Regions from separate parts of the Kitasatospora sp. NPDC056138 genome, predicted to be linked through region 3. Evidence: predicted binding sites of a transcription regulator. Region 3 holds the regulator's gene; each other region holds the start of a gene.
What was found. The regulator HrcA, encoded in region 3, represses chaperone genes, less so after heat shock. The targets are predictions, from matches to a motif close to TTNGCACTCNGNNNNNCNGAGTGCNAA.

Region 1: ACFC1R_RS09070 (FmdB family zinc ribbon protein) is a predicted target of HrcA. The motif match lies at 5,175-5,201, and genes of this name have one in related genera.
Region 2: groES (co-chaperone GroES) is a predicted target of HrcA. The motif match lies at 3,340-3,366, and genes of this name have one in related genera.

The regions. Positions count from the first base shown of each region.
Region 1 covers NZ_JBHJVK010000009.1:57,567-68,082, forward strand. The annotation lists gene ACFC1R_RS09055 (penicillin acylase family protein) at 1-1,768, opposite strand, end outside; gene ACFC1R_RS09060 (potassium/proton antiporter) at 2,015-3,499, shown strand; gene ACFC1R_RS09065 (MFS transporter) at 3,798-5,087, shown strand; gene ACFC1R_RS09070 (FmdB family zinc ribbon protein) at 5,225-5,527, shown strand; gene ACFC1R_RS09075 (hypothetical protein) at 5,711-6,040, shown strand; gene ACFC1R_RS09080 (hypothetical protein) at 6,438-6,617, opposite strand; gene ACFC1R_RS09085 (RNA polymerase sigma factor RpoD/SigA) at 6,791-7,762, opposite strand; gene ACFC1R_RS09090 (phosphatase PAP2 family protein) at 8,112-8,915, shown strand; gene murJ (murein biosynthesis integral membrane protein MurJ) at 9,303-10,516, shown strand, end outside.
Region 2 covers NZ_JBHJVK010000001.1:201,663-212,178, forward strand. The annotation lists gene ACFC1R_RS00805 (LysR substrate-binding domain-containing protein) at 1-934, opposite strand, end outside; gene groL (chaperonin GroEL) at 1,163-2,794, opposite strand; gene groES (co-chaperone GroES) at 2,891-3,196, opposite strand; gene ACFC1R_RS00820 (SAM-dependent methyltransferase) at 3,871-5,067, shown strand; gene ACFC1R_RS00825 (polysaccharide deacetylase family protein) at 5,043-5,924, opposite strand; gene ACFC1R_RS00830 (hypothetical protein) at 5,996-6,256, opposite strand; gene tsaD (tRNA (adenosine(37)-N6)-threonylcarbamoyltransferase complex transferase subunit TsaD) at 6,253-7,335, opposite strand; gene rimI (ribosomal protein S18-alanine N-acetyltransferase) at 7,328-7,828, opposite strand; gene tsaB (tRNA (adenosine(37)-N6)-threonylcarbamoyltransferase complex dimerization subunit type 1 TsaB) at 7,906-8,559, opposite strand; gene ACFC1R_RS00850 (hypothetical protein) at 8,717-9,292, shown strand; gene ACFC1R_RS00855 (hypothetical protein) at 9,482-9,673, opposite strand; gene tsaE (tRNA (adenosine(37)-N6)-threonylcarbamoyltransferase complex ATPase subunit type 1 TsaE) at 9,834-10,346, opposite strand; gene ACFC1R_RS00865 (alpha/beta fold hydrolase) at 10,431-10,516, opposite strand, start outside.
Region 3 covers NZ_JBHJVK010000032.1:81,047-91,562, reverse strand. The annotation lists gene dnaJ (molecular chaperone DnaJ) at 1-1,111, opposite strand, end outside; gene hrcA (heat-inducible transcriptional repressor HrcA) at 1,183-2,196, opposite strand; gene htpX (zinc metalloprotease HtpX) at 2,492-3,415, shown strand; gene ACFC1R_RS20415 (hypothetical protein) at 3,437-4,015, shown strand; gene ACFC1R_RS20410 (C2 family cysteine protease) at 4,057-5,367, opposite strand; gene ACFC1R_RS20405 (DUF3097 domain-containing protein) at 5,514-6,368, shown strand; gene hemW (radical SAM family heme chaperone HemW) at 6,452-7,681, opposite strand; gene ACFC1R_RS20395 (AMP-dependent synthetase/ligase) at 7,751-9,649, opposite strand; gene ACFC1R_RS20390 (radical SAM/SPASM domain-containing protein) at 10,368-10,516, opposite strand, start outside.

The sequences.
Region 1 (10,516 bases), on a different contig from region 3:
GCTTGCCGTCGATCAGGTCGGTGATCTCCTTGGCCCGGGTGCCGTACTCCCAGTCCTTGGTGAGCAGGTACGGGTACGTGGGGTCCACCACGGCCTGGTTGGCGGTGACGATGTAGCCGTTCTTGGGGTTGAAGCTGTACGGCAGCGAGTTGAAGGGCACGAAGTCCTTCTTCCAGCCGTAGCTGGAGTCCCAGCCGGGGGCCGGGTAGCTGCCGTCGCCCTTGGTGCGCTGCGGGATCATGCCCGGCGCCTGGTAGCCGATGTTGTTGCTGGTGTCGGCGTAGATCAGGTTCTGGGCGGGGACCGCGAAGTCGGCGGCGGCGGACCGGAAGTCGGTCCAGTTGGCCGCGCGGTCGAGCTTGAAGACGGCGTCCATGGTCTTGCCCGGGGTGAGGGCGGTCCACTGGAGTGCCACGCCGTAGCCCTGGGCGCGGTCGGGGGCCGCGTTGCCCGCGGGGGCGTACTTGCCGACGGTCTGCTGCTCGGAGCTCTGGTCCGAGATCAGCGGGCCGCGGTCGGTGCTGCGGACGGTGATGGTCCGGTCGGCGCCGCCGGCGACCTTGATGGTCTCCTTGCGGGTCTGGAACTTCACGTTCTGGCCGTCGACCAGGTAGGTGTCGGGGCCGGTGACCTTCTCCAGGTAGAGGTCGGTGACGTCGGCGCCGAGGTTGGTGAAGCCCCAGGATACCTTCTGGTTGTGGCCGATCACCACGCCGGGCATCCCGGCGAAGGTGAAGCCCGAGGTGTCGAAGGCGCAGCCGGCGCTGACGGTCCGGCAGTGCAGGCCCATCTGGTACCAGACCGAGGGCAGGCCGGGGCCGAGGTGCGGGTCGTTGGCCAGCAGCGGCTTGCCGGTGGTGGTGTGGTCACCGCTGACCACCCAGGAGTTGGAGCCGATGCCCTGGCCCTGCGGGCCGAGCAGCTGCGGCAGCGCGGCCATCTTGGCGGAGATGTCGGTGAACAGCGCGTTGCTGGCGGCCCGGCCCTGGGCGGCACCCGTCGGGGCGGCGGAGCCGTCGGCCGGCTTGTAGGTGCCGTCCGTGCCGACCGTGCCGGTCTTCACGATGGTGCCGTTGCGGTCGTACGGGTACGCCGGGTAGAGCTGGGCGATCTGCTCCGGCGCGAAGTCCTGGGAGAGCAGCGAGCGGTCGATCTCCTCCTGCATGTTGCCGGAGAGGTTCCAGGCCATCGCCTTGAGCCAGGCCACCGAGTCGACCGGGTCCCACGCCTCGGGCTTGTAGCCGCTGTTCACCGTGCCGAGCAGGGCGTACTCCAGCGAGGCGCTCTGACCGCCGGGGTGCTGGGCGAGCCAGGCGTTGACCCCGTCCGAGTAGGCCTTCAGGTACTTCTTGGTGTCGGCGGACAGCTGGGTGTCGTACTCCTGCTGCGCGACCTGGCGCCAGCCCATGGTGCGCAGGAAGGTGTCGGTCTCGACCTGGCTGGAGCCGAACATCTCGGAGAGCCGGCCCGAGGTGACGTGGCGTCGGACGTCCATCTCCCAGAACCGGTCCTGGGCCTGCACGTAGCCCTGGGCGCGGAACAGGTCCTCGGGGGTGTCGGCGTACAGCTGCGGAATGCCGTTGGCGTCGCGCTTGACGTCCACGGGCGCGGACATGCCGGCCACCGTCACGCTGCCGTCCACGTCGGGGAACGAGGCGCGGACGGCGCTGACCGCCCAGTAGCCGCCGCCTCCGACGGCGGCCACGAGCAGCACGACCAGCACGAGCACGATCAGACGGGCGCGCCGGAACTTCTTCGAGCGGGGCATCTGGGTCCTTGGCTGGGTTGCGTTGACGGCCGTGACAGGTCACCACATTAGGGCGACTCAGCTGGCGGACATGCACGGGGGACGTCCACGGTGGGCTGAGGTGGACCTTACCGGTCTCGCCGGACGGACAGCGACGATCAAAGAGCAGGTAAAATGTTAGACTGAGTAACAAGTCGTCGAACGAGCCATCAGCTCCGACCACTCGCCTGCCCCGACCGCCCCTACGACGTGCCGAGGTGCCACTGCGTGACTGTCGACCACCTGAACCGCCTCCTGCTCGAGTTCTCCGTGATCCTTCTGTTCGCGGTGGTGGCCGTGCGAATCTCGACCCGATCAGGGCTGCCCAGCCTGCTGATCTACCTGGGGATCGGCGTCGCGCTGGGCCAGAACGGCCTCGGAGTCACCTTCAACAATGCCGAGCTCACCCAGGTCCTCGGCTACGCGGCCCTGGTGGTGATCCTCGCCGAGGGCGGTCTGAAGACCAGCTGGCAGACGATAAAGCCGGTCATGCCGGCCGCCTCGGTGCTGGCCACCGCGGGTGTGGCGGTCAGCGTCTTCGTCACCGCCGCGGGCGCCCACTGGCTGGCCGGGTTCGACTGGCGGGTCTCCCTGCTGCTCGGCGCGATCGTCTCCTCCACCGACGCCGCAGCGGTCTTCTCGGTGCTGCGGATGGTGCCGCTGCCCACCCGGCTGACCGGCCTGCTGGAGGCCGAGTCCGGCTTCAACGACGCCCCCGTGGTCATCCTCGTGGTCGCCTTCGCCACCACCGGACCGCTGGACCCCTGGTACGTCCTGGTCGGCACGATCCTCGCCGAGCTGGCCATCGGCGCCGCTGTGGGATTCGCCATAGGCAGGCTCGGCGCGTACGGGATCAAGCACGTCGCGCTGCCCTCCTCCGGCCTCTACCCGATCGCCGTGATGTCGCTGGCCGTACTGGCGTACGCGGGCGGCTCGCTGCTGCACGGCTCCGGCTTCCTGGCGGTCTACACCGCCTCGGTGATCCTCGGGAACGCCAAGCTCCCGCACGGCCCCGCCGTCCGGGGTTTCGCGGACGGGCTGGCCTGGATCGGGCAGATCGGCATGTTCGTGGTGCTCGGCCTGCTCTGCAACCCCGACACCATGCGCTCGGCGGTCATCCCGGCGCTGGTGATCGGAGCGGTGCTGGTCTTCGTCGCCAGACCCGCCTCGGTCCTCGCCTCCCTCACGCCGTTCCGGCTGCCCTGGCGCGAGCAGGCCCTGCTGAGCTGGGCCGGGCTGCGCGGAGCGGTGCCCATCGTGCTGGCGACCATCCCGCTGGTGGCCGAGGTGCCGCAGGCGCAGGAGGTCTTCAACATCGTCTTCATCCTGGTCGTCGTCTTCACCCTGCTCCAGGGCCCGACCCTGCCGCTGGTCGCCCGCAAGCTGCGGATCTCCGAGGGCGCGATGGGCCAGGACCTGGGCATCGAGTCCGCGCCGCTGGAACACCTGCACGGCCGCCTGCTGTCGGTCGCGCTCTCCGGGACGTCCCGGATGTCCGGCGTCGAGGTGGGCGAGCTGCGGCTGCCCGCCGGGGCCGCCGTCACCCTGGTGGTCCGCGACGACAGCAGCTTCGTCCCCGACAAGGCCACCGTACTGCGGGCCGGCGACGAACTGCTCGTGGTCACCACCGAGGAAGTCAGCGAGGCTGCGGAGCGCAGGCTGCGGGCGGTCGACCGAGGCGGAAAGCTTGCCGGATGGCTGCACGGGCGCTAGATTCACACCTTTTCCGTGCCGTTCACCTTCTGTGGCCCGCACGGACCGGGTCCGCAGTGCGTACTATGGACCGAAATACCTGTTTTCATCACCGAAAACCCGCAACATCTGTCTGATGCAGAGTTGGCGCGACCGCTCGGCGGCCGTGGTCCCATCTCAGGTCGGCCCGCTTCCAGCACCATCGGCCACCCCTGGACCCCGGTATCAACCCCGGTCAACGCACGAGAGGACGACTCTCGGCGCTGCCGGGGGAAACCCATACCCCGGCCGCGCTACCAGGCAGCAGGAAGGACCGACCGTGACGGCCCGCCGAACGGTCGCAGAGCCCACTCCTACCCGCGTCGGCTACGGCACGCTGCTCCGCACCCCCGGAGCCTGGACCTTCCTGGTCCCCGCCTTCGCGGCCCGACTCCCCTACGCGATGCTCAGCGCGGCCATCGTGCTGCTCATCCAGCACGAGTACCACTCGTACGGCACGGCCGGCCTGGTGGTGGCGTTCGCCGCGGCGACCCAGGCGCTGATCGGTCCGCAGACCGGTCGGCTCTCCGACCGGTCCGGCCAGGCCGCCGTGCTGGTCCCCACCATCGCGGTGCACGCCGCCGCGGTGGCCGCACTGATCGCGCTGGCGCTGAACCACGCGCCGGTCTGGACGCTCTACCTGGCGGCCGGTACCGCCGGTGCCAGCGTGCCGCAGATCGGCGCGATGGTCCGGGCCCGCTGGGTCGCCAAGTTCCCCGACTCGCCGCAGAAGCTGAACACCGCGTTCGCCTTCGAGTCCGTGACCGACGAGTTCACGTTCGCGATCGGCCCGGTGCTGGCCTCCGGGATCTCCGCCTTCGCCTCGCCCTCCATCGCCCTGATCACCGAGGCCGCGCTGACCGTGGTCGGCGGTCTCGCCTTCGCCGCGCAGCGCGGTACCGCACCGGCGCTGCACCCCCGGGTGCCCGGCGCCAAGCAGGTCTCGGCGCTCTCCTCGCCCGGCGTCCGGCTGCTGGCGGGGTCCTTCCTGGGCGTCGGCTCCGTCTTCGGTGCGATGACCGTCTCGGTGACCGCCTACGCCACCGCCGAGGGCCAGTCCGGCCTCACCGGCGTGGTGTACGGGATCTTCGCGGGCGGCAGCATGCTGGCCGGTGTGCTGTACGGCATGATCTCCTGGCGCCGTTCGGTCAAGCAGCGGATGCTCGGCAGCTACACGCTGCTGGTGCTGGGCTGCTCGACGCTCTGGGCGATGCCCAACCTGACCACGCTGGCGATCGCCGGACTGTTCTGCGGTCTGGCCATCGCGCCGACCCTGATCAGCGGCTACACGCTGGTCGAGACGCTGGTCTCGGACGGCGCCAAGACCGAGGCGTTCACCTGGCTGACCGGGGCCATCGGGCTCGGCCTGGCCGCGGGTTCCATCGTGGCCGGACTCCTGGTGGACCAGCACGGCGCCTGGGCCGGCTTCGTGGTGCCGGTCTTCGGAGCCGGGCTCGGCCTGCTCGCGCTGGCCTCGCTGCGGCGGCTGCTGGACGCCCCCGGCACGCCCAGCCGCACCGTGGCGCACGGCGGGGCCCAGGTCCAGCTGGCCGGTGCGTCCAAGGGCTGAGGCACGTCTGCGCGGCGCGCCGGACGGGGCATCTCACACCCGGCGGCGCTGGACTGATCCAGCGGAATGCCGCATCATTGACCGTCGTTAGCACTCATCAGGCGCGAGTGCCAGGGGGAAGTGCAGGAGGAAGACAAGTGCCCACGTACCAGTACCAGTGCACCGAGTGCGGCAACGGCCTGGAGGCGGTGCAGAAGTTCACCGACGAGGCGCTGACCACGTGCCCCGACTGCCAGGGAAAGCTCCGCAAGGTCTTCTCGGCCGTGGGCGTGGTCTTCAAGGGCTCGGGCTTCTACCGCACCGACAGCCGCTCCTCGTCGAGCAGCTCGGTGAGCTCCTCGACGTCGTCCTCGACCTCGGCGTCCTCGCCCTCGTCGTCCACCGCGCCGGCTCCGGCCGCCGCCTCGGCGCCGGCGGCGAGCACCAGCACCGCGAGCTGACACGGACGCACTCCGGGCCGCCGCTGCGGCCCGCTCGAAAGGCCCGGGTTCGGAGACGAACCCGGGCCTTTCGTATGACCGCATCACCCCTGTGGGTGAACGGAGTTATCCACAGCGCCGGGTTTTCCACAGGAATTGACGGGGGGATTCCCCGGCGGACGAGGGCCGCGCACCCTGATGCGCATGACGACGTTCCTGGAACAGCACTCGCCGCACTCGCACCCCGCCGCCGCCCGCACCGCCAGGGCCGCCCCCTCGGCCGTACCACCCCGGCGTACCGTCCCCGCCTTCCCGCCGATCCGGCGCGGGGGCGGTGGGCGACACCGGCTCCAGCAGGCCGTCCGGCACCGGCCCGGAGTCCTGGTGACGGGCCTGCTGGCAGCCGCCACCGCGTTCACGGCCGGGCCGCTCCGCCCCGGCCCCCCTGCACCGGCCGCCCCCTCGACCGCCTCGGCAGCGGCCGCGCCGGTCGCCACCCCGCGCTGCACCGGGACGGCACCACCGAACGGATGAGCACGCGGGAATCCATCGGAATTCGCCGGGCGCCACGGGCACTCGCCGGAGTTCTCCAAAAATCGTCGGAGCCCACTGACCTCGCGCATCCGGAATTCGTCGAGGCCGAAGCCTGAGGGCTCTACCGACACCCCGCACGACACGAAAGGCCGGGGAATTCCTGCTTCGCGGCAATTCCGTCGTTCTCGTTGCCGCCGCCGTGGCCGGCCGACGCGTCGAAGGTCGCCGTGCCATCACAAGTCGCCGTGCCATCAGAGAGGCCGGGAGGATGACGTCCGGCCTGGTGCCTGGCGCTGCACGGCCGGGCGCGAATCAGCCGCAGAGGTCGGCGCCGCCGAGCGGTCGGCCCGTCCACCGCCGCCCTGTCGCCCGTTGCCCCCAGCCCGCCCGGGCCCGGCTAGTCGCCGTGGTGCGGGGGCCGCTGGCTCAGGTACCAGTCCAGACCGCGTCCGCCGCTCTCCCCCGCCTGCGGGCGCTCGCCCCAGCCCCGGTCCGTGTCGTCCCCCGTCTGCTGGTCCAGCGGGTCCCCGAAGACCAGCTTCACCTTCGGCCGGGTCGGCTCGTCCTGCTCGGCCATCTCTGCTCCGTTCCTTGTCAACTGCAACCTCCAGCCAGCGTAGGCGGCCCGGGGCGACGAGGCCCCTGCCCGCCGGGCGCCGGACAGCGCCGGACCCCGGCACGGCCGCCGACCGGACCGGGGTTCCGAAGCGGACCGGGGCCCCGGAGCTCCGGACGGCCGGAGCACGGCTGTCAGGCGGCCTCGAAGCCCGCGTGGTCGGCGATCTTCTTCAGCTCCGCGAGTGCGTGCTTCTCGATCTGACGGATCCGCTCGCGGGTGAGCCCGTGCTGCTTGCCCACCTCCGTCAGCGTCCGCTCGCGGCCGTCCTCCATTCCGTACCGGGAGCGGATGATGGAGGCCGTCCGGTCGTCGAGCCGGCCGATCAGGTCGTCCAGCTCCTCCCGGCGGAGCATGACCATCACGGCGTCCTCCGGAGAGACCGCCCCGGTGTCCTCGACCAGGTCACCGAACTGGGTCTCGCCCTCGTCGTCCACGGACATGTTGAGGCTCACCGGGTCACGGGCCCAGTCGAGTACGTCCTTGATCCGGTCCTCGGTGGTGTCGAGTTCGGCGGCGATCTCGGCGGGCTCGGGCTCCCGGCCCAGCTCCTTGGCCTTCTCGCGCTGCACCCGGCGAATCCGGCCCAGCTCCTCGACCAGGTGGACGGGCAGCCGGATGGTGCGCGACTGGTCGGCGATCGAGCGGGTGATCGCCTGGCGGATCCACCAGGTCGCGTAGGTGGAGAACTTGAACCCCTTCGCGTAGTCGAACTTCTCGACCGCTCGAACCAGGCCGGCGTTGCCCTCCTGGATCAGGTCGAGCAGGGGGAGGCCGCTGCGCGGGTACCGCCGGGCGACCGCGACCACCAGGCGGAGGTTCGAACGGATGAAGACGTCCTTGGCGCGCTCGGCGTCGTTGGCTATCGCCTCCAGCTCCTCGCGATGGGCACCGTTGGGAATGATGTCCTCGTCCAGCAGGTGCTGGGCGTAGACACCCGCCTCGATGCGCAGCGAGAGCTCGACCTCCTCAGCGGCATCGAGCAGAGGCGTCCGGGCGATCTCGTCGAGGTACATACCGACGAGGTCACGGTCGGCCTCAAGGTTGTTCGGGCGGGCCGAGCGAGTCCGGTCGGCGCTGCCACGGACGACGGCACGAGTGGCCATGCTTGCTCCCTTGCTGCTGGTGCCGGTCTCCCTGGTCTTCACCCCCACCGGGGCGAGCCGAGGACAAAGAGATGCGGGCCCCATGGAGGCTCACACGTAACGATCCAACGCACAGAAATCGGACAACATTCCCAACTCGGCCAGATTCCTCCTGGGATGCAGTATCCTGCGGAATTTGACCCATGATCGCGCACATTGTGTGATCGAACGGAGACAGGCCGTGTCGAAATCGTCCCGTCCACGAACTCAACGAACGAGATCCGACATCCGCAGCTTCTCCTCACAAAAGATGCCAAATCGCTATCAGGACGGTGCGGACTCCCCCGCCGACCCTGGGAAGGTGTCAGCCATGCACCCGCCCGCCAACGGCGCCAGCGCCGCCTCCGCCCGGCACCGCCGCGGCCGACTGCTCGAGTCCGCGGCTCTGGCCCTCGGCTGCGCCGCGCTCCTGGGCGTACTGCTGGCCCTGGTGCAGAGCGGCTGGGGCCCGCTCGCCCGCCTGGACCGCGGCTGGGTCGACGCGCTGCACGACTACGCCCGCCGCCACACCGCCTGGACGGCGTCCATGCAGATGGTCTCCGACATCGGCGGCACGGTCACCACGCGCGCGATCCTGGGTGCCACGGCCGTCTGGCTCTGGGCGATCGGCGCCCGGATGCTGGCCGGCTGGGCGGCGGCCCAGGTACTGCTCGGCTGGCTGGCCAACTGGGGCGGGAAGGCGCTGGTCGGCCGGGCCAGGCCGCACTTCGCCGACCCGGTCTCGTACGCGTCGGGTGCGTCCTTCCCCTCCGGGCACGCGATGTCCTCGGCGATCACCGGCGCGGCACTGGTGATCCTGGTCTGGCCGCGCGCCAACCGGGCCGGGCGGGCCACCGCCTGCACCGCCGCCGCACTCGCCGTCCTGACCATCGGCTGGACCAGGATCGCCCTCGGGGTGCACTGGCCCAGTGACGTCCTCGCCGGGTGGCTGACGGCCGGCCTGGTGGTCGGCGGGGTGACGGTCGCGGTCGAGCTGTGGCGGCCCGGCGCACTGAGCCGTGACGTGCGCCGGGTCAACTGGCGGACCAGGCCGAGGGTGCAGCGCGTCCTGGTCCCGGGAGTCAGCATGGGGCCGCGTCGGGAGAGTGAATCCGCCGCCCCTGACGGGCAGTGAGAAAGGTCACATCTCATCGGGGCGAGCCGGGGGGAGGGATCGGTAGAGTGCCGCGCCGACCAAAGCGCCGTGCGCAGACACCGGGTAAATCACTGCAAATCGGGTCATTGGGCGCATGCTTCCGCCCGATTGGACCGAAATCCGAGCCCGTCGGCACCCCGGGGAGATCTCCGGCACACGGCACACCGCTCCCCATCGAGTGCCGAGTTGAGGCAGACTTCTCCGGCTGGGTGCACCTGCGCCCAACCCGGGGGACCCAAGCACGACGGCGCGGACCAGGCCGGTCGTACGAGGCAGCACCGGCTCCGTACACCGAGGGACCGCCGGACAGCGGTTGCGGAGGCCCCGTAGCCGCGCACTGCCCAGGCACCGAGTGACGGGGGTCCGATGACCATGCACACGACGGGCGAGCCCTCCGGCTCGTACGGTGACCCGCCCACCATGCCGCTGCGTCAGATCACTGACGAGCAGTTCATGCCGCCCGTGCCCCAGCAGGCACAGCAGCAGGCGCCGCAGCACGGCTCGCAGCCGACCATGCACCTCGGCACCCAGCTGCCGCCCCCGCGCCAGCCGTTGGAGCAGCCCCCGGCGGAGGCCGAGGAGGCTCCGGAGGGCAAGGGGTCCTCCGCCGCCCGCAACGGGCTGATCATGGCCCTGGGGTCGCTGACCTCGCGCGCGCTCGGCTTCGTCCGGGCCGGTGTGATCGCCGCCGCACTGGGCGTCGGACAACTCGCCGACGGCTACGCCGTCGCGACCCTGCTGCCGACCACGGTCTACATGATGCTGATCGGCGGTGTGCTCAACTCGGTCTTCGTTCCCGAGCTGGTCCGCGCCGCGCAGACGCACAAGGACCGCGGTGTCGCCTACACCAACCGTCTGCTGACGGCCTGCGGTGTGGCGCTGGTCGTCATCACCGTGAGCGCCTGGCTCTTCGCGCCGACGATCGTGGACTCGTACACCAACTACACGCCCGAACAGCACGTCCAGCGGGCGCTGACCATCGCGTTGGCGCGGTACTGCCTGCCGGCCATCCTGTTCTACGGCGTCTTCGGCCTGCTCGGCCAGGTGCTCAACGCACGCGACCGCTTCGGCGCGATGATGTGGGCGCCGGTGATGAACAACGTCGTGGTGATCGGCGTCTTCGGCCTCTACATCGCGATCTGCAAGCACGCGGAGTCCGCCGACCAGATGAGCAGCGGCGCCACCATGCTGCTGGGAGCGGGCACCGCGCTCGGCATCCTGCTGCAGGCGCTCTCCCTGCTGCCCTCGCTGCGCGCCTCGGGATTCCGCTTCCGGCCGCGCTTCGACTGGAAGGGCGCCGGACTCACCACGCCGCTGCGGGCGGCCGGGTGGGCGCTGATGCTGGTCGTGGTGACGCAGCTGTCCTTCAACGCCATCACCAACATGGCCACCGGTGCCGGTTCGCAGGCCCATGACCTGGGCCTGAAGGAGGGCCTGGGCTACACCCCCTACAACAACGCGTACCTGCTCTTCGTCGTCCCGCAGGGCATCATCACGGTCTCGATGGTCACGGCGATCCTGCCGACCATGTCCCGCGCGGTGAGCTCGGCCCGGTTCGAGGACGTCGGCCGGGAACTGGC
Region 2 (10,516 bases), on a different contig from region 3:
CCGGCAGGGTCAGCGCCACCACCTGACGGGCCGCCGGGTCGCCGCTCGCCGCCCGCACCGGCACCGCCGCGACGCCCGACTGGCGCACCGAACGCAAGGCGAGCCCCGGCAGCACCGCCACCCCGAGACCGGCCGCGACCAGGCCGACCACCGCGGGGTAGTCGTCGGTCGCGAAGTCGATCCGGGGCTCGAACCCGGCGCCGGCGCAGAGCTCCACCAGGTGCCCCCGGCACTGCGGACAGCCCGCGATCCACTGCTCGGCCGCCAGCTCGGCCAGGTCCACCGGGCTGTCCTCGTCCCGCCCGGCCAGCGGGTGCCCGGCCGGGAGCAGCCCGACCAGCGGATCGTCCAGCAGCGGCCGGACCACCAGGTCGGACCAGTCGTTGGCGGCCAGCGTGGCGGCGGCCTCCAGGGTCGCCTCGGCACGGGCCTCGCGCGGCGTGCTGTGCGCACTGGCCGGGAAGAGCCCGCCCTGGGAGTCCGGGTAGCGGAAGGCCAGCGCGATCTCGCACTCACCCCCGCGCAGCATCGCCAGCGACTCCGGCGGCTCGGCCTCGACCAGGGACACCCGCACCCCCGGATGGGCGCCCCGCAGCCGGGCGACCGCCGGCGGGACCAGCGTGGAACTGGCCGTCGGGAAGGAGACCAGCCGCACCCGGCCGGCCCGCAGCCCGGCGATCGCGGCCACCTCCTCCTCGGCGGCGCAGAGCCCGGCGAGGATGCCGGTGGCGTGCTTGAGCAGCACCTGGCCCGCCTCGCTCAGCTGCATGCCCCGCCCCGAACGGACCACCAGCGGAGTGGCGACGGACTTCTCCAGGGCCTTCATCTGCTGGCTGACGGCGGGCTGGGTACAGCCGAGCTCTCGGGCCGCCGCGGAGAAGGAACCGGTCCGGGCGACAGCGCGCAGGACGCGCAGGTGGCGGGCCTCGATCATGCCTCAGTTATAAGGCAGACTTTGGACATCGCAAAATTTCCCTGATGCCAGACGGGTTCAGACACCGGCCAGGAGTCCGGAGACCGTACCGCACCGGGGGCGGGGCTCCGCTGCCGCAGGTTCCCGCCGGGGCCGCCGGGACGCAACCGGCACCCCTCGGAGAACAGCCGGAGGCCCGGCTCGCACCCCACAGGGTACGGGCCGGGCCTCCGGTCGCTGAAGCGAGCGTCAGTGCGAGTGGCCGTGGCCGCCGTGCGAGTGACCCGCGGCGGCGTCCTCCTCGACCTTCTTCTCCACCACGAGGGTCTCGGTGGTGAGCAGCAGGGAGGCGATCGACGCGGCGTTCTCCAGCGCGGAGCGGGTGACCTTGACCGGGTCGATGACGCCGGCCTTCACCAGGTCGCCGTACTCACCGGTGGCGGCGTTGTAGCCCTGGCCGGCCTCCAGCTCGGCGACCTTGGAGGTGATGACGTAACCCTCCAGGCCGGCGTTCTGGGCGATCCAGCGCAGCGGCTCGACCAGCGCGCGGCGGACGACGGCGACACCGGTCGCCTCGTCACCGGTCAGGCCCAGGCCGTCCTCCAGCACCTTGGCGGCGTGGACCAGGGAGGCGCCACCACCGGCGACGATGCCCTCCTCGACCGCGGCGCGGGTCGCCGAGATGGCGTCCTCCAGGCGGTGCTTGCGCTCCTTGAGCTCCACCTCGGTGGCGGCGCCGACCTTGATGACGCAGACGCCGCCGGCCAGCTTGGCCAGGCGCTCCTGCAGCTTCTCGCGGTCCCAGTCCGAGTCGGTGGCGGCGATCTCGGCCTTGATCTGGGCGACGCGGCCGGCCACGGCCTCGTGGTCGCCGGCACCGTCGACGACGGTGGTCTCGTCCTTGGTGATGGTCACGCGGCGGGCGGTGCCCAGCACGTCCAGGCCGGACTGGTCGAGCTTGAGGCCGACCTCCTCGGAGATGACGGTGGCACCGGTCAGGGTGGCCAGGTCGCCGAGGATGGCCTTGCGGCGGTCGCCGAAGCCCGGGGCCTTGACGGCCACGGCGTTGAAGGTGCCACGGATCTTGTTCACCACGAGGGTGGAGAGCGCCTCGCCGTCCACGTCCTCGGCGATGATCAGCAGCGGCTTGGAGGCGCCGCCCTGCAGGATCTTCTCCAGCAGCGGGAGCAGCTCCTGGATGGAGGAGATCTTGCCCTGGTTGATCAGGATGTACGGGTCCTCCAGGACCGCCTCCTGACGCTCCGCGTCGGTGACGAAGTACGGCGAGAGGTAGCCCTTGTCGAACTGCATGCCCTCGGTGAAGTCCAGCTCCACGCCGAAGGTGTTCGACTCCTCGACGGTGATGACACCGTCCTTGCCGACCTTGTCGATCGCCTCGGCGATCAGCTCGCCGACCTGGGTGTCCTGCGCGGAGAGCGAGGCGACGGCGGCGACGTCGTCCTTGCCCTCGATCTCGCGGGCGCTGGCGAGCAGGTACTCGGAGACGGCGGCGACGGCCTTGTCGATGCCCTTCTTCAGGGCGGCCGGGCCGGCACCGGCGGCGACGTTGCGCAGACCCTCGTTGACCAGGGCCTGGGCGAGCACGGTGGCGGTGGTGGTGCCGTCACCCGCGACGTCGTTGGTCTTGGTGGCGACCTCCTTGACCAGCTGCGCGCCGAGGTTCTCGTACGGGTCGTCGAGCTCGACCTCGCGGGCGATGGTCACACCGTCGTTGGTGATGGTGGGGGCGCCGAACTTCTTGTCGATGACGACGTTGCGGCCCTTGGGGCCGATGGTCACCTTGACGGTGTCGGCCAGCTTGTTGACACCGCGCTCCAGCGAGCGGCGGGCGTCCTCGTCGAACTGCAGGATCTTCGCCATGGTTCCGTTTCCTAGGGTTTCTGCGTACGTGAGCCAACAACCGCGCCCCGGGCCCCTGTCAGTGCTGACACGGATCCGGGGCGGGCTGGTTTCGTCTTACTTCTCGACGATCGCGAGGACGTCGCGGGCCGAGAGGACCAGGTACTCCTGGCCGTTGTACTTGACCTCGGTGCCGCCGTACTTCGAGTACAGGACGACATCGCCGACGGTCACGTCGAGCGGAAGACGCTGGCCGTCCTCGAAGCGACCCGGGCCGACGGCCAGGACGACGCCCTCCTGGGGCTTCTCCTTGGCGGTGTCCGGGATAACCAGGCCGGAGGCCGTGGTGGTCTCGGCGTCGAGCGGCTGGACCACGATGCGGTCCTCGAGCGGCTTGATGGCAACCTTGCTGCTGGCGGTCACGTCCGAGCTCCCCTTCGGAGATTACGGGGTTGTTCTACAGGTCGGTGGCGATTCCTGCGGGCCTGCCGTCGCGGGGGTCAGACACGCTTCATCGCGTTAGCACTCACCCGGTGGGGAGTGCCAGGAACGACCATAGGCGGCCGTTAGCACTCAGTCAACCAGAGTGCCAACGGCGTGGCTCCGTGTTCCGCGAAACCCGGTCACGGCGCCCGAGTGGACGCACTCGTGCGCGAACCCCGGCGGCCGGAACACCGACCTGCCGTGTCGACTTCTACCAGGACCGGACCCGCCGGGGGGCCCGACGTGGCGATCACCCCGGCCCTGTTCGCCGTGAGCGTGATCGCCGCCGCGGTGACGGCCGGCGCGGGTCTCCTCCGGCTGCCCGGCCACACCGACCGGATGCCGGACTCGGCCCCGCGGCCCGAGCCGAGCGGGGCTCCGCTCCGGTGGATCCCCGCCGCACTCGTAGCCCCGGTACTGCTGGCCCTCGGGGCCGTGCTCCGCCGCCACCGTGCATTTCGTCCTCGCGGCCGTACCGGTCCGCGGGCGGCGGTGTCACCGCAGCAGCAACACGTGCGACCGAGCCGACCCGCGGGCCCGGCCGCCGCCGTCGCCGCGGCCGGCGACCCTCCGCGGCCGACCTGCGAACCCCGCCGAACGGGGAGAATGATCCCGTGGAGATCGAATCGTTCCGGGCCCTGCTGACCGACGAGGGCCAGGCGCTGCTGGCCGAGCTGCGCGACTTCAAGGCCGGCGAGGAACTGGCGCTGGCCACCCGGCTGCGCCGCGAGCACCCCGCCCCGCTGGTGTCCGCCGCGCTGGCCCAGGCGCAGCTGCGGCAGCGGGCCAGGGCGAAGTTCGGCGACCAGGCGGACGAGCTGTACTTCACCCCCAACGGTGTCGAACAGGCGACCCGCCGCAGTGTGGCCGAGTGGCGCGCGCAGCGCTTCGCCGCGCTGGGCGTGCGCCGCCTGGCCGACCTGTGCTGCGGGATCGGCGGCGACGCGATCGCCCTGGCCCGGGTCGGGATCGCCGTGCTCGCGGTCGACCGCGATCCGCTGACCTGCGCCGTCGCCGAGGCGAACGCCGCCGCGCTGGGACTGGCCGAGCTGATCGAGGTGCGCTGCGCGGACGTCACCGAGGTGGACGTGACCGGGTACGACGCGGTCTTCACCGACCCGGCGCGCCGCACCGCGCGTGGCCGGGTGTTCGATCCCGAGGCGTACTCGCCGCCGCTCTCCTGGGCAATCGAGGCCGCCCGCCGCACGCCGTTCGGGGCGCTCAAGGTCGCCCCCGGCATCCCGCACGAGCTGGTGCCGGACGGCGCCGAGGCCGAGTGGGTCTCGGACCACGGCGAGGTGAAGGAGGCCGCGCTCTGGTTCGGCACGCGCGCCGACCGGCCGCACCGGGCCACGCTGCTGCCGGGCGACCGCACGCTCACCGGTGGTCTGCTGCCGGACCCGCCGGCCGGTCCGGTCGGCCGCTACCTGTACGAGCCGGACGGCGCGGTGATCCGGGCCCACCTGGTCGCCGAGGTGGCCGAGCAGATCGGCGGGCGGCTGATCGACCCGATGATCGCCTACCTGACCTCGGACCGGCTGGTGCCCACCCCGTACGCGCACGCCTACGAGATCAGCGACGTGCTGCCGTTCAACGTGAAGAAGCTGAAGGCCCTGCTGCGCGAGCGCGGGGTCGGCACCGTGGTGATCAAGAAGCGCGGCATCGGCATCACCCCCGAGGAGCTGCGCCGCCAGCTCAAGCCCAGCGGCCCGAACGAGCTGACGGTGATCCTCAGCCGCACCGACCACGGCCCGCTGATGATGCTCGGCCGGCCCGTGACGGCGGATCAGCCGGCGGGCGCCTGGATGTAGTCCTCGAGCCGGGCGACCGCGAAGCCCTGCTCCTGGATCCGGCTGAGCAGCTCGCCGAACATCTGGGTCATGGTCTCGCCCTTGAGCTCCGACGGGCCGCGGAAGTGGGCGAGGATGATGTCGCCGGGCTTCAGCTTCTTGTCGCTGGACTGGTACTGCATGTCGTGTATCTGCATCGACTCGCGCCACAGCACCACGCCGCGCGGGCCGCACTCCTGCACGGCGGTGTTGAGGCTCTCGGTCTTCGCGCCGTCCCCGAACGGCGGACGGAAGAGCAGCGGCGCCTTGCCGTACTGCTGGGTGAGCGCCGCCTGGTCGTCGCAGACCTCGGACTTCTGCCTGGCCGCCGATATCTTGCTCATCTGCGGGTGGTCCACGGTGTGGTTCTGGATGTGGTTGCCGAGGGCCTGCAGCGGCTTGAAGTAGCCGTAGTCGTTCTTGATTATGTCCTTGGTCAGGAACATCGAGATCGGCACCTTGAGGTCGGTGAGCATCTCGACGAACCTGGGGTCCTTCTCCGCACCGTCGTCGATGGTGACGAAGACGACCTTGTCCTTGGTCGGGACCTCGCTGAAGACCGGGACCGGCCCCTTGGCGGTGAGCTTGATCGGCTTGTCGGCCGGCGCGGCGGGCGCCTCGGGCAGCGGCTTGAGCTTCCACTTCTCCCAGGCCGCGGCGTCGGCCTGGGGGGCCGCCGAGGAGGCCGGGGCCTGCGGGGAGGCGGAGTTCTGCGGTGCCCCGCCCGCCGGGCCCTGGGGCGCCGCCGCGCTCTTGCCGCCCCCGCCGCCGCTGCCGCAACCGGTCAGCGCCACCAGCAGCACCGCAGCCCCGGCCGCGTACGTCCTGAAGTTCCTCACCGAACCGCGCTCCCGTATTCGTGTATCGAACACTTATCGGGACGTCAGGCTATTCCACGCGGTTGCCGCGGTCATTCCAGGTGACTGCTGGTGAAGCTCCACCGGTGCACCGGACGGGACAGCAGCTCGGCGGGCGGGTCGGGGACCGGGACCGGCCCGGCCGTCCACCAGGTGATCAGCAGCACCCGGTCCCCGTCCGCGGTGAACACCTCGGTCCGTTCCAGGCCGGCCGAGCCGCGCAGGGCGGGCAGGGCGGTCTCGAGCGCCCAGCGGTGCAGCTCGCCGCCCCGGCCCTCGACCGCGCGGGCCTCCCACATCGCGGCGAGGGTCATGACCGCAGGGCCTCGTGCGCGGCGGAGTGCAGATCGGTGTGCGGCACCGAGACCTCGGTGACCGGCAGCGAGGAGTCCGCCGAAAGGTCGAAGGAGGACGGTGCCCGGTCCCGCCAGACCATCTCGGCACCGAGCGCGGCGACCATCGCGCCGTTGTCGGTGCACAGGCCGGGCCGCGGCACCCGCAGCACGATGCCGGCCTTGTCGCAGCGCTGCTGGGCCATCTCGCGCAGCCGCGAGTTCGCCGCCACGCCGCCGCCGATCATCAGGTGGTCGACACCGTTGGCCTTGCACGCCTTGACGGCCTTGCGGGTGAGCACGTCGGTGACGGCCTCCTGGAAGGAGGCGGCGACATCGGCGATCGGCACCTCCTCCCCCGCCCGGCGCCTGGCCTCGACCCAGCGGGCCACGGCGGTCTTCAGGCCGGAGAAGGAGAAGTCGTACTCGGGGTCCTTGGCACCGCTGAGGCCGCGCGGGAAGGCGATCGCCTTCGGGTCGCCCTCGCGGGCCCTGCGGTCCACCACCGGTCCGCCGGGGAAGCCGAGACCGAGCACCCGGGCCACCTTGTCGAAGGCCTCGCCCGCCGCGTCGTCGATGGTCGCGCCGAGCGGGCGGACGTCGGTGGTGATGTCCTCGCTGAGCAGCAGCGAGGAGTGCCCGCCGGAGACCAGCAGGGCCATCGTGGGCTGCGGCAGACGGCCGTGCTCCAGCTGGTCCACGCAGATGTGCGAGGCCAGGTGGTTGACCCCGTACAGCGGCTTGTCCAGCGCCCAGGCGTACGCCTTCGCGGCGCTCACCCCGACCAGCAGCGCACCGGCCAGGCCAGGACCCGCGGTGACGGCGATGCCGTCCAGGTCGGCGGCCTTGATCCCGGCGGTGTCCAGGGCGCGCTGGATGGTCGGGACCATCGCCTCCAGGTGCGCCCGGCTGGCGATCTCGGGGACGACGCCGCCGTAGCGGGCGTGGTCGTTGACGCTGGAGGCGACCGCGTCGGCCAGCAGGGTGGTGCCCCGCACGATGCCGACGCCGGTCTCGTCACAGGAGGTCTCGATGCCGAGGACGAGCGGTTCGTCAGCCATGATCGGGTTCCTTCACGTCGTGCTGCGGGACGTCCTGCTGCGGGGCGTCCTCCTGCGGGTTGTCGAGGCGCATGACCAGTGCGTCCACGTTGGCGGGCTGGTAGTAGCCGCGCCGGATGCCGACCGGCTCGAAACCGAAGCGCTCGTAGAGCTGCTGGGCGCGCAGGTTGTCCACCCGCACCTCCAGCAGCAGCTCGGCGCAGCCGCGCCGGGCGGCCTCGGCCACCAGGTCGGTCAGCAGGGCGGCACCGAGACCGGCACCCTGGTGCCCCGGCGCGACCGCGATGGTCTGGACATCGCCCTCGCCGGCCACGGCCATCAGACCGGCGTAGCCGACGACGGTGCCGTCCGGGGCGGTGGCGACGGTGTAGTGGCGGGTACCACCGGGGCGGGCCTCGGCCAGCTCGGACCAGTACATGCCGTGCGACCAGGCGTCCTCGGGGAAGAGCCGGAGCTCCAGTCCCATCACGGGCTCGATGTCCCACCAGCGCATCGGCCGCAGGGCCACCGCGCTGCGCCCGGCGCCGGGACGGTCGGCGAGCGTGCTGCCGGGTCGGTCGGTGAGCGAGCTCACGCCGGGAGCACCGCCTTGTACCCCGCGGGCACCTGGGCGTCCGGGCGGCGCAGGTAGAGCGGGACGCAGGGCAGCAGGTCGCGCCCGGCGGCCAGCTCGGTGACCGCGAAGTCGGCGAGCGCACCGGCCGAGACGTGCTCGGGACCGTGCGCGCCGGGGAAGGTCTCGGGGTAGAGCAGCGCACCGGCGCCGACCGAGCGCTGCTCGGGACTCAGCTCGGCGGGACGGTCCACGGCGGGCCCCTCGACCCGCGCGCCCGAGGCGTCGTACGAGGCCCAGTAGACCTCCTTGCGACGCGCGTCCGTGGCCACGGTGAACGGCCCGGTGAGGCCCTCGGTGCGGGCCTGGTGGGCGATGGCGTCCAGGGTGCAGACGCCGTACACGGGCAGGCCGAGGGCGTGGCCGAGCGCGGCGGCGGTGACCAGGCCGACCCGCAGGCCGGTGTACGGCCCCGGGCCGACGCCGACCGCGATGCCGGTCAGCCGGTGCTTGTCGACGCCTGCGGTGCGCAGCACCTGGTCCACGGCAGGGAGCAGCAGCTCACCGTGCCTTCTGGCGTCGACCTGGAAGGTCTCGGCGAGGACGGCCGTGCCGTCGTGGACGGCGGCGGTGACGGCGGGGGTTGCGGTGTCGAACGCGAGCAGCAGCACGGGGTCAAGGTTAGAGGGTCGCCGGAGTCGGTATTTCGTACTGGTCCGGAACACACGTCCGGATCGGTCCTGCCCGGCCCGGCGGACCTGGCACGATGGGCCGGGACAGCACGAGGCGGCGATCGGAGCACACGTGGCGGGCACGCGTCCTGGATTGGTGGTCACCGGTCTGACCGTCGGCGCCCTGGCGGTGATCGGCCTGCTGGCGTTCCAGGCCGACGGTGCGCAGAGCCGGGCCCTCGCGGCGAAGCCCTCGGCGAGCGGCAGCAGCACCGGCGGCGGCCCCTCGACCGCCCCGACCACCGGCGCCGACCAGGCCCCGCCCCAGCTGCCCGCCGCCTCCGGCACCGGCCGCCGGGTGGTGTACTCGCTCGGCAGCCACGCGGTCTGGCTGGTGGACCCGAAGAAGACCCCGCCGGTGCAGGCCGCCTTCAGGGTCACCCCGGGCACCGCGGACCCGACCGCCGGGGACTACACCGTCTACAGCCGTACCGCCACGACCACCGGCACCGACGGGCTCCGGATCGAGCACGTGGTGCGGTTCGCCCAGCAGAACGGCACCGTCTTCGGCTTCAGCGCCGCCGTGGACACCCCGAGCGCCTCCCCGGCCCCCACGGCCCCGCCCACGGACCCGTCCAAGCCCAGGACCGGCGGCATCCGCTCCGCCCGCACCGACGGCCAGACCCTCTGGGACTTCGCCCCGTCCGGCACCAAGGTCGTCGTCGTCCCCTGAGCGCACTCACCGGCTGATCGCCCCACGGGCCGGTCGAACGGGGGTCGCTCCGGCAGGCACCCGGTCACCCGCACGCCACCCCGCAGGCCCGGCGCACCCGGCCCGGTCGCAGACGTCACCCGCCGTCCGGTCCGACCGCTCGCGCCCCGGGTGGGAACAGGTCGGCAGCCCCCGTGCCCGCAGCGGAACTCAGGCGGCTCTCGGCGGTGCGGCGGGCGGCTCGGTGTCCGCCTCCGGGGCCGGCGGGGTCGACACGGCCGCGGCGGCCGCGCAGGCGGCCAGCAGTGCGCGCATCGGGACCGCTCGGGCCTCCTCGGCCGGACGGGGCGCCTCGGCCCGCGGACGCGGGGCGGGCTTGGCGGCGGGGGTGGTGCTCTGCATGGCGCCTCCCTAGTTAGGCAGACCTAACCGCGACACCATCCCACCACGTCGGACCACCCGACCGCAACACTTTGCCGACGTCCTGTCGGAAAGCTCCCTCGTTCGTGCGACGGGCTTCATCCGATCCGGTGGTGGATCCGGCCCGGCTGGGCCGATCGGGCTACGCGGGCTCGACCGCCAGCACCGCGAGGTCGACCTCGGCCCAGCGCCCGCCGATGCCGGTCAGCGTCACCTGGCGCGGGTCCGAGTCGTCCTCGGCCGAGGCGGCGTCGCCGATCGCCCGCTCGATCCGGACTTCGAGCCGGTCCTCGGTCAGCTGCTCGACCTTGCCCTCGCCCCACTCGACCACGACCACCGACTCGGGCAGCGAGACGTCCAGGTCGAGATCCTCCATCTCGTCCAGGCCGCCGCCCAGCCGGTAGGCGTCCACGTGCACCAGTGCGGGGCCGCCGGTCAGCGAGGGGTGCACCCGGGCGATCACGAAGGTCGGCGAGGTGACCGCCCCCCGCACTCCGAGCCCCTCGCCGAGGCCCCGGGTCAGCGTGGTCTTCCCGGCGCCCAGCTCGCCGGAGAGCAGCACCAGGTCACCTGCCCTGAGCAGGGCGGCGAGTTCCCGGCCGAGCCGGTTCATCCGCTCGGGCGAGGCAACGGTGATGGCGGTCTGCGAACCCATCGGGGTCACGGTGTCCTTCCGGGGAGTGGTCGTGCGTCGGGCCGGGACGGGTCCGGTCGGATCCGGTCCGGTCCGGGCCGCGGTTCATGCTTCGGGGCTGCCGTCCGCCCCTGCCAGGTCGCGTACGGCCGGCGGCAGCGGTGCCGCACCGACGTGCTCGACGGCCTGCC
Region 3 (10,516 bases):
ACAGCCCCTGCTGCCCCGGCGCGAACTGCCCGGAGGGACGCTCCTCGCCGCGCAGCGAGGAGAGCCTGCGCAGCAGGTCCTCCTGCTCGGGGTCGAGCTTGGTGGGCGTCTGCACCTCGACGTGCACTATCAGGTCGCCCCGGCCGCCGCCGCGCAGGTGCGTGATGCCGCGCCCGTGCAGCGGGATGGACTGCCCGGACTGGGTGCCGGGACGGATGTCCACCTCCTCCAGGCCGTCCAGGGTCTGCAGCGGCACCTGGGTGCCGAGCGCGGCGGCCGTCATCGGGATGGTGACGGTGCAGTGCAGGTCGTCCCCGCGCCGCTGGAAGGTCGGGTGCGCGGTCTCGGCGATCTCGACGTAGAGGTCACCGGCGGGGCCGCCGCCGGGGCCGACCTCGCCCTCGCCGGCCAGCTGGATCCGGGTGCCGTTGTCCACACCGGCCGGGATCTTGACCGTGAGGGTACGGCGGGCGCGGACCCGGCCGTCGCCCGCGCACTCGGGGCACGGGGTCGGGACGACCGTACCGAAGCCCTGGCACTGCGGGCAGGGACGGGAGGTCATGACCTGGCCCAGGAAGGACCGGGTGACCTGGGAGACCTCGCCCTTGCCGCGGCACATGTCACAGGTCTGCGCGGAGGTGCCGGGTGCGGCGCCCTCGCCGGAGCAGGTGGTGCAGGTGACGGCGGTGTCGACCTGGAGCTCCTTGGTGGTGCCGAACGCGGCCTCCTCCAGGGTGATCTCCAGACGGATCATCGCGTCCTGGCCGCGCCGGGTCCGCGAACGCGGGCCGCGCTGGCCGGAGGCGGCGCCGAAGAAGGCGTCCATGATGTCGGAGAAGCCGAAGCCCGCCGCACCGGCGCCGAAGCCGCCCGCTCCACCGCCGCCGCCGTTGGGCGACAGCGGGTCGCCGCCGAGGTCGTACACCTGCCGCTTCTGCGGGTCGGAGAGCACCTCGTAGGCGGCGTTGATCTCCTTGAACCGCTCCTGCGTCTTCGGGTCCGGGTTGACGTCCGGGTGCAGTTCGCGTGCCAGGCGCCGGAACGCCTTCTTGATCTCGTCCTGCCCCGCATCCCGTCGGACGCCGAGTACCGCGTAGTAGTCCGTGGCCACCAAATGCTCCGCTTGTTCCGCCTGTAGAAGTGCTTGCGACTGGTCACCGCCGGTTCAACCAGCGGCCTCTCTTACGACTCGGCCAGGATCTGACCCACGTACCGTGCCACCGCTCGCACCGCCCCCATTGTGCCCGGGTAGTCCATCCGGGTCGGACCGATCACCCCGAGTTTTGCCACACTCTGGTCGCCGGAACCGTAACCGACCGAGACGACAGAGGTGGAATTGAGCCCCTCGTACTCGTTCTCGTGACCGATCCGGACCGTCATCCCAGCATCCGCCGTCTCACCCAACAGGCGGAGCAGGACGACCTGTTCCTCCAATGCCTCCAGCACCGGCTGGATGGTGAGCGGGAAGTCGTGTCCGAAGCGGGTCAGGTTGGCCGTGCCGGCCAGCATGATCCGCTCCTCGTTCTGCTCGGCCAGCGTCTCGAACAACGTGGCGAGCACCACACTGACCGTCGGGCGGTCGTCCGGCTCGAAGGCGCCCGGGAGCTCCTCCAGCGCGCCGGGGACCTCGGGCAGCGGCCGGCCGACCGCGCCGGCGTTGAGCCGGGAGCGCAGATCGGCCAGCACGCTCTCACCGACCGTGCCCGGACAGTCCACCAGCCGCTGCTCGACCCGGCCGGTGTTGGTGATCAGCACCAGCATCACCTTGGCCGGGGCCAGCGCCACCAGCTCGATGTGCCGCACCGTCGACCGGGACAGCGAAGGGTACTGGACCACCGCGACCTGTCTGGTCAGCTGCGCGAGCAGCCGGACCGTACGGGCCACCACGTCGTCCAGGTCGACCGCGCCGTCCAGGAAGTGCCGGATCGCCCGGCGCTCCGGCGCGCTCATCGGCTTGACCTCGGCCAGCCGGTCGACGAACAGGCGGTAGCCCTTGTCCGTCGGGATCCGGCCGGCGCTGGTGTGCGGCTGGTGGATGAAGCCGTCGTCCTCCAGGGCCGCCATGTCGTTGCGCACGGTGGCCGGGGAGACACCCAGGTTGTGCCGCTCGACCAGGGCCTTCGAGCCGACCGGCTCCTCGGTGCCCACGTAGTCCTGCACGATCGCGCGCAGCACGGCCAGCCTGCGCTCGTCCAGCGGACGGATCTCGCGACGGTCGAGGCGGCGCGCGTCTGCCTTGCGCTCGTCAGCACTGCGCTCGCTGTACACGGCACGCACCTCCGTCTTCGTCCGTTGAACCGATGGCTGCCCGGCTCTCTTGGCACTCTGGAAGGCAGAGTGCCAGAACCGTACCTGCCAGTGTACGGCCCGGGTCCGACGGCAGGAACGGGCCGCCCCGGTGATCCTTGCCGGATCTCCGGTGTGAAGTCGGTGCCCCGGGGCTCCGCGAGTGGCAGCATCGAAGGCGAGCGACGGCAACGAAGGAGCAGAGATGTCGGCTTCATCCCAGCACTCCCGCTTCGCACCCGACCGCGGCCTGACCGGGCGGATGGTCGTCACGATGTTCTTCATCGGGCTGCTCTATGTCGGGTTCACGGGCGTCCTGATCGTCCTGCTGCGCGGGGCGTGGCCGTTGATCGTGCTGATCTCCGGCGGCCTCTTCGTGGCCCAGTTCTGGTTCAGCGACAAGATCACCGAGCGGGCGATGGGCGCCCGGTCGGTGACCCCGGAGCAGTACCCGCAGCTGCACGGGACCATCGACCGGCTCTGCGCCCTGGCCGACATGCCCAAACCCCGGGTGGCGGTCGCCGACAACGACATGCCCAACGCCTTCGCCACCGGCCGCAATCCGCAGAACGCCGTGGTCTGCGTCACCACCGGGCTGCTGCGCCGGCTGGAGCCGGAGGAGCTGGAGGGCGTCCTCGCCCACGAGCTCTCGCACGTCGCGCACCGGGACGTCGCCGTGATGACGATCGCCGGATTCCTCGGCGTGCTCGCCGGGGTGATGACCAGGATCGCCCTGTACGGCGGCTTCATCGGCGGCGGCAACCGCAACAACAACGACAGCAACGCGGCCATCGCGATGCTGATCATCCCGCTGGTCAGCATGGTGGTCTACGCGATCAGCTTCCTGCTCACCAGGCTGCTCTCCCGCTACCGCGAGCTGGCCGCCGACCGGGCCGCCGCCCAGCTCACCGGCCGGCCGAGCGCACTGGCCTCGGCGCTCACCAAGGTGACAGGTCAGATCGCGGCCATCCCGAGCAAGGACCTGCGCCAGGCGCAGCCGTACAACGCCTTCTACTTCGCGCCCGCGCTGAGTGCCCGGGAGACCGCGAGCCAGCTGCTGTCCACCCACCCGTCGCTGGAGCAGCGGCTCGCCCAGCTCGCCCGGATCTCCGCCCAGCTCGGCCGCTGACCGCACCTCGAAAGGACCACCGTGGGATTCCTGGACGCCCTCTTCGGCCGCACCAAGCCGGTCAGGCCCGATCTCGACCAGCTCTTCGCCGTGCCCTCGGCGGCGCTCACCCTTCAGGCGGCGGCCGGGTTCCGCCCGACCGGGCTCGGCTCGGTGTGCTTCGCCGCGGTGGAGGGCGGTGCGTTCGGCGAGGTGGAGCGGCAGGTCCGGGCGCTGCTCGACGCCGACACCGGGCGCGGCGGCGCGCCGGTCGAGGCCAGCCAGGACTCCTACGGCTACTCCTGGCTGCTCGCCCGGCACACCCCCGAGGAGCTGCCGGAGCTGGTCAACGACCTGCACGCGGTCAACAGTGAGCTGGAGGCCAACGGCTTCGGCCCGCAGCTGCTCTGCTCGATCGTGGCCTTCCGCAACGAGAGCGGCCAGCCCCTGGGCCTGGTCTACCTCTACAAGCGCGGCACCTTCTACCCGTTCGCCCCGCTCCCCGGCGAGAAGCGCAACAACCCGGTGGAGATCCAGGTCAAGGCGATGCTCGCGGACGACCTGCGGATCGAGCCCGACCTGTCCCGCTGGTTCCCGGTCTGGGGTGCCCCCGGCCTCTGACCTCGGGCCGGGCCGGGGGCTGCCGGGAAGCTGCCGACGGGCTACCAGGTGAAGGCCGCCTCCGCGTTGGAGAGGTAGTGCTGGATGTCGTGGAACCCGAGCCAGGCCTCCCACATGGTGCGGGAGGCCCCGTCGCCCCACGGGTTGCCGAGGCAGATCCGGCCCCCGGGGACGTCGACGTCCTTGACGAAGTAGGCGTGGCTGGTGGCGAGCCGGCCACCCATCAGGGTGTCCCGGTCGCTGCCCTGGCCCTTGGTGCCGACGGTCACCGCCTGGCCCCGCGCCTTGCGGTCGGCGATCTCGTGGATCACCCAGGGCGAGCTGATGTCGATGTCCTGCACGGGCCTGGCGGTCAGGAACGCGAGCGCCCGCGCGGCGAGACCGCCGTGGGCGATCTCCTCGTACCCCCGGTACCACTGGGCCACGGCCTTCTCGTAGTAGCCGGGCCAGGTCTCGGCGTAGCGCGGGTCGCTGCTGTGCCCCTTGGCCCCGTACAGGCTGTTGCCGACCATCGGCAGGTCGGCGACCACCGTCACGTCGTACGGCCGGCCCTTCTCGTACAGCGTGAAGGTGACCGAGCCGTTGGCCTCCTGGCGCAGATGGCGCGGGGCGTAGGCCGGGTTGGCCTGCAGCACGGCCTGCATGGACGTCAGCATCCAGCAGGTACCGAACCGGCCCTGGTCCATGTCCTGCCAGCTCATCGCCTCCGTGGAGGCCGAGACCCGCTGCCAGTTCTCGGTCAGGTACGTGCCGTCGACCTGGGCGAACGGCCCCTCGGGGAGCACCCAGCCGGCGGTCCTGCCCGCACGCTCGTCCTCCGGCAGCAGCCGGTACGTCGGCTGGCTGCACGGCATCGAGTCGCCGATCAGCATCGTCGCGTACGGACTGACCGTGCGCAGCAGCCAGTTGAAGACCTCCTGCTGCCGGTAGAAGTCGTACGCCTCCTCCTCGTTCGCGTCGGTGACGTGCATCAGCTCGTCCCAGCGCAGCAGCCCCTGCGGGCCGAACCGGCGGATCACCAGGTCGAGTTCGGCGGGCGGCAGCGGCACCAGCAGGTTGCCGACCTGGTCCAGCAGCGGACGGGCGCCGAAGCGGTCGGTGTCGGCGAAGAGCGCCTCCCAGGCCTGGCGGCCGACCGCTTCGACCCGGGCCGGGTCCGGCGGCGGGCCGGGCGGCTGCCAGGGGAGTTCCACCACGGGGTGACCGTCGGGGACGTACTTCAGCCGCTCCAGGCCGACCTCGTCGGTGAACGCCTTGGTGATGTTCACCACCGCCATGACCTCGCGGCCGAACGGGAGGTAGCCCGCCACGTTGTTGGCCGCCTGCTGCCAGTTGTTGCGGTGGTAACCCACGTGCCCTCCCCCGTCGCGTGCCCGTGCCTCGCCCACGGGCGACCAAGAGGATACGAGGGTTCCCCGACACCTGTACCGGCGGGGGCGGCGCCCCGCCTCGTGCGCCCGCTCCCTGACACCGCACCAGGTTTCATATAGTCGGCCGCATGCACAGCAGGCAGTACGGACCCGACCTGACCCCGCCGTGGAAGCGGCAGCAGCCCGCGCCGGAGGTGGCCGCCGAGCGCGACCTGGTGGTCGAGGAGGTGAGTACGGGGTTCTGCGGGGCCGTGGTGCGGTGCGAGAAGACCGCCGAGGGCCTGACCGTCACCCTGGAGGACCGGTTCGGCAAGCACCGGGTCTTCCCGCTGACGCCCCGTGGCTTCCTGCTGGAGGGCCGGGTGGTGACACTGGTCCGCCCGGCCGCCCCGGCGCCCGCCCGGCAGGGCGCCGGGGCGGGGGCGGGGGCGGGGCGCACCGCCTCCGGTTCGATCGCCGTGCCCGGCGCACGGGCCCGGGTGGCCCGGGAGTCGCGGATCTACGTCGAGGGGCGGCACGACGCGGAGCTGGTCGAGCGGGTCTGGGGCGACGACCTGCGGATCGAGGGCGTGGTCGTGGAGTACCTGGAGGGGATCGACGACCTCCCCGCGATCGTCGCCGAGTTCGCCCCGGGGCCGGGACGCCGCCTGGGCGTCCTGGTCGACCACCTGCTGCCCGGCACCAAGGAGCAGCGGATCGCGGCCCGGGTCACCGGCGACCGCGTGCTGGTCGTCGGCCACCCGTACGTCGACATCTGGCAGGCCGTGAAGCCGGGCAGCGTCGGCATCCCGGGCTGGCCCGCCGTCCCGCGCGGCGAGGTGTGGAAGGAGGGCATCTGCCGCCGCCTCGGCTGGCCGCTCGACACCCCGGCCGCCTGGAAGCGCATCCTCGCCTCGGTCCACAGCTACAAGGACCTGGAGCCGCAGCTCCTCGCCAAGGTCGAGGAACTGATCGACTTCGTCACCGTCCCGGAAACCCCTTAGCGGCGAGGGGCCCGTCCGCAGGGGCGCGGGCCGTCTCCACCGCCCCCGGGACGGCCGGCCGGCCCCTGCCGGAGGCCCGTCGGTCAGTCGACCAGGTCGCGGACCACCGCGTCCGCCAGCAGCCGCCCCTGGAGCGTGAGCCGGGCCCGCCCCGCACCGAACGCACCCGCGTCCAGCAGCCCGTCCGCCAGGGCCCGCTCGGCGGCGCGCCGGCCGTCGGCGGCGAGCAGCGAGAGCGGGCAGCCCTCCCGCAGGCGCAGTTCGAGCAGGATGCGCTCGACCCGGCGGTCCTCGTCCGGCAGGACCTCGCGGCCCTGCGCGGGGGTGCGCCGCTCGGCCAGGGCCTGGGCGTACGCGGCGGGGTGCTTGGCGTTCCACCAGCGCACACCGCCGACGTGGCTGTGCGCGCCGGGGCCCGCACCCCACCAGTCGGCGCCGGTCCAGTAGAGCTCGTTGTGGCGGCACCGGCCCGCGTCGGTGGTGGCCCAGTTGGAGACCTCGTACCAGGAGTAGCCGGCGGCGGAGAGCGCCTCCTCGGCGATCAGGTAGCGGTCGGCGTGCACGTCGTCGTCGACCATGGGGAGTTCGCCGCGCTTGATCCGGGCGGCCAGCTTGGTGCCGTCCTCGACGATCAGCGAGTACGCCGAGACGTGGTCGGGCCCGGCGCCGATCGCGGCGTCCAGCGAGGCCCGCCAGTCGTCGTCGGACTCACCGGGGGTGCCGTAGATCAGGTCGAGGTTGACGTGCTCGAAGCCCTCCGCCCGCGCCTCGGCGACGCACGCCTCGGGGCGGCCCGGCGTGTGGTGCCGGTCGAGCAGCGTCAGGACGTGCGGGCGGGCGCTCTGCATGCCGAAGGAGAGCCGGTTGTAGCCGCCCTCGCGCAGCTCGGCGAGGTAGGCGGGGTTCACCGACTCCGGGTTGGCCTCCGTGGTCACCTCGGCGTCGGCGGCCAGACCGAACTCGTCCCGGATCGCCGCCAGCATCCGCACCAGGTCCCGCGCGGGCAGCAGGGTCGGCGTGCCGCCGCCGAGGAACACCGTCCGCACCGGCAGCTCGGCGTCGCCCAGGACCCGCCGGGCGTGCCGGATCTCCGCGATCAGGTTGTCGGCGTACGTCTCCTGGGAGGCCACCGCGCCGGACGAGCGGAGCTCGGTGGCGGTGTAGGTGTTGAAGTCGCAGTAGCCGCACCGGGTGGCGCAGTACGGCACGTGCACGTAGAAGCCGAACGGCCGCCGGCCCAGACCGGCGAGGGCGTGGTCGGGCAGGGAACCGTCGGACGGCACGGGTTCGCCGTCGGGGAGTGCGGAGGGCATGCCCCCATTGTCCGGTACGGCTCACGACACCCTGAAATCAGGACCGGAGCCGGACCGGACCGGGTGGCGTCACGCCTCGTTGGCCCCCTGGTACATCTCGGCGACCGCGTCGGCGTAGACCCGCTCGACCACCGGGCGCTTGATCTTGAGGCTCGGGGTCAGCTCACCGTGCTCGACGTCCAGGTCGCGCGGGAGCAGCGAGAACTTCTTGATCGTCTGCCAGCGCTGGAGCTCGGCGTTGACCTTCCGGACGTAGCCGTCGACCAGTTCCCTGACCTCCGGGGTGGCGACCACCTCGGCGTACGACCTGCCGCCGAGGCCTCGCTCGCTCGCCCAGGGCATGATCACGCCCTCGTCCAGGGCGATCAGCGCGGTGCAGAAGTTGCGGCCGTTGCCGATCACCAGGACGTTGCTGACGAACGGGCAGACCGCCTTGAACTTGCTCTCGATCTCGGTGGGGGCGACGTACTTGCCGCCGGAGGTCTTGAAGACGTCCTTCTTGCGGTCGGTGATCCGCAGGTAGCCGTCCTCGACCAGCTCGCCGATGTCACCGGTGTGGAACCAGCCGTCCGGCTCCAGCACCTCCCGGGTCTGCTCGGGCAGGTCGTGGTAGCCGCGCATGACACCGGGGCCGCGCAGCAGGATCTCGCCGTCCTCGGCGATCCGGACCTCGGTGCCGGGCAGCGGCAGGCCGACCGTCCCGATGCGGTAGTCCTCGGCCGGGTTGACGTTGGTGCCCGCGCTCGTCTCGGTCAGGCCGTAGCCCTCCAGGACCGGCACGCCCGCGCCCTTGAAGAAGTACCCGATCTCGGGGGCCAGCGCCGCGCTGCCGGACACCGAACCGCGCAGCCGCCCGCCGAAGGCGGCCCGGATCTTGGCGTAGACCAGCTTGTCGGCGACGGCGTGCTGGAGGCTCAGCGCGAGGGGAGCGCCGGCCTTGCCGGTGGCGACCAGGCTGGCCTGGGTGGCCCTGGCGTAGTCGCGGGAGACCTTGGCCGCCCACAGGAAGATCTTGTACTTGGCACCGCCCTCCGCTCTGGCCTTCCCGGCGATGCCGTTGTAGACCTTCTCGAAGATGCGCGGCGCGGAGCACATCACGGTCGGCCTGATGGCCGGCAGGTTGTGGATGATCCGGTCCACCCGGCCGTCCACGGCCATCACGTGGCCGGTGGCGATCTGGCCGGAGATCATCGCCTTGCCGAAGACGTGCGAGAGCGGCAGCCACATGAACTGCACGTCGTCGGAGCGCAGCAGCCCGCTCTCCTGCTGGGCCACGCCCTGGTACGCCCAGCAGTCGTGCACCAGGCGCACGCCCTTGGGGCGGCCGGTGGTGCCGGAGGTGTAGATCAGGGTGGCGAGCTGCTCCCGGTCGAGCGCGTCGACCGCCTTGGTGACCGCGTCGGGGTGCTCGGCGAGGTACTCGCTGCCGCGCCGCTCCAGCTCGGCCAGGGTGAGCACTTCGAGGCCCTCGTCCTCTGGGCGCTCGGCGGTGCCGTCGAAGAGGACGACGAACCGCAGCTCGGGCAGCTTCGCGCGCTCGGCGACGGCCTTGGCGAGCTGCGCGGCGTTCTCGGCGAACAGCACCGTGCTGGCGGAGTTGGCCAGGATGAAGGCGGTCTCCTCGGCGTTGGTGCTGGGGTAGACCGTGGTGGTCGCGGCGCCCGCGCACATGTTGCCGAGGTCCGCGATGATCCACTCGACCCTGGTGGAGGCGGCGATCGCGACCCGCTCCTCGGGCCGGACGCCGAGCGCCATCAGCCCCGCCGCCACCGCCTTGACCCGCTCGGCCGTCTGCGCCCAGGTCAGCGAGCGCCACTGCTCGGCGCCGGGTGCGCCGTCGGCGGCGTGCTCGTCCAGGGGCGCCGGGAAGCGGTACGCCTCGGCGTCCGGAGTGGCCGCGACCCGGTCCAGGAAGAGGTGGGCGACAGAGGGCGGACGTCGCTCGATCATGGTCTGCGCGGTGCTCAACGAGGACCTCCGGGGGCGGGTGGCCGAGGGTGAGGGCGGTGGCTGTGGGGGCAGGCCGACCGGCCCGCCTTATTAACTTGCCAGTAACAAGAGGGCAATACGCAGCCTAGGGGTAAGCGCGCCATTCCGTAAGAGGGTTCCGCAGGCTGGCACACCGACGGACCTGCAGTGCAGCCTCACTGCGGGGTGGTGGTACGGATGCACACGAAACCTGCCCGACCCCGGGGCGCCAGAGCCCCGCTCCGCCCCACTCGACTTTAGTCGATTTCATGATCGGCGGGCGGGTGTTCGCCGGCCCCGTGTGAGGTTCGCGAAGCCGATCGCACGGCCGGTGCTGTGGGCACTGGGGCGGGGCGAGGGCACCGCCTCGCGCACCCGGCCGGCCATCGCCCTGGTCACCGACCTCGCCACCGCACTGCCCGAGCGGACGATCGACGTGGTCGCCGACGCCGCCCACCACCACGAGGACGTCACCGCCCTGCCCGAGAACGTGACCTGGACCTTCCGACTGCAACGCAACGCTGTCCTGACCGGCCCCACCCCACCCAGGACCGGCCAGCCGGGCCGCCCCCGCAAGATGAGGCGGCAAGCTCGGCACCCCCGGCCAGGTGCCCAGGACGCTGACGACTGGGCGACGGCCCGGGGCAACCGCTACGGCACCCTGGAGAGCGGCCCCCGCCCTGCGTGTCGGGCGGGGGCCGGCGTGAGCGGCTCGCGGTCAGTGGTGCGCGGCGGTTCTGGCGTTGGCGGCGAAGTTCAGCGGGTCGCAGGCGTGGCAGCCGAGGCGGTCGCTGTTGTGCGCGGAGTCCAGGGCCCGGCGGCGGCGGTCGAGGATGACCTCTGGCGACTCCTCGTGGAGGCTGCCGA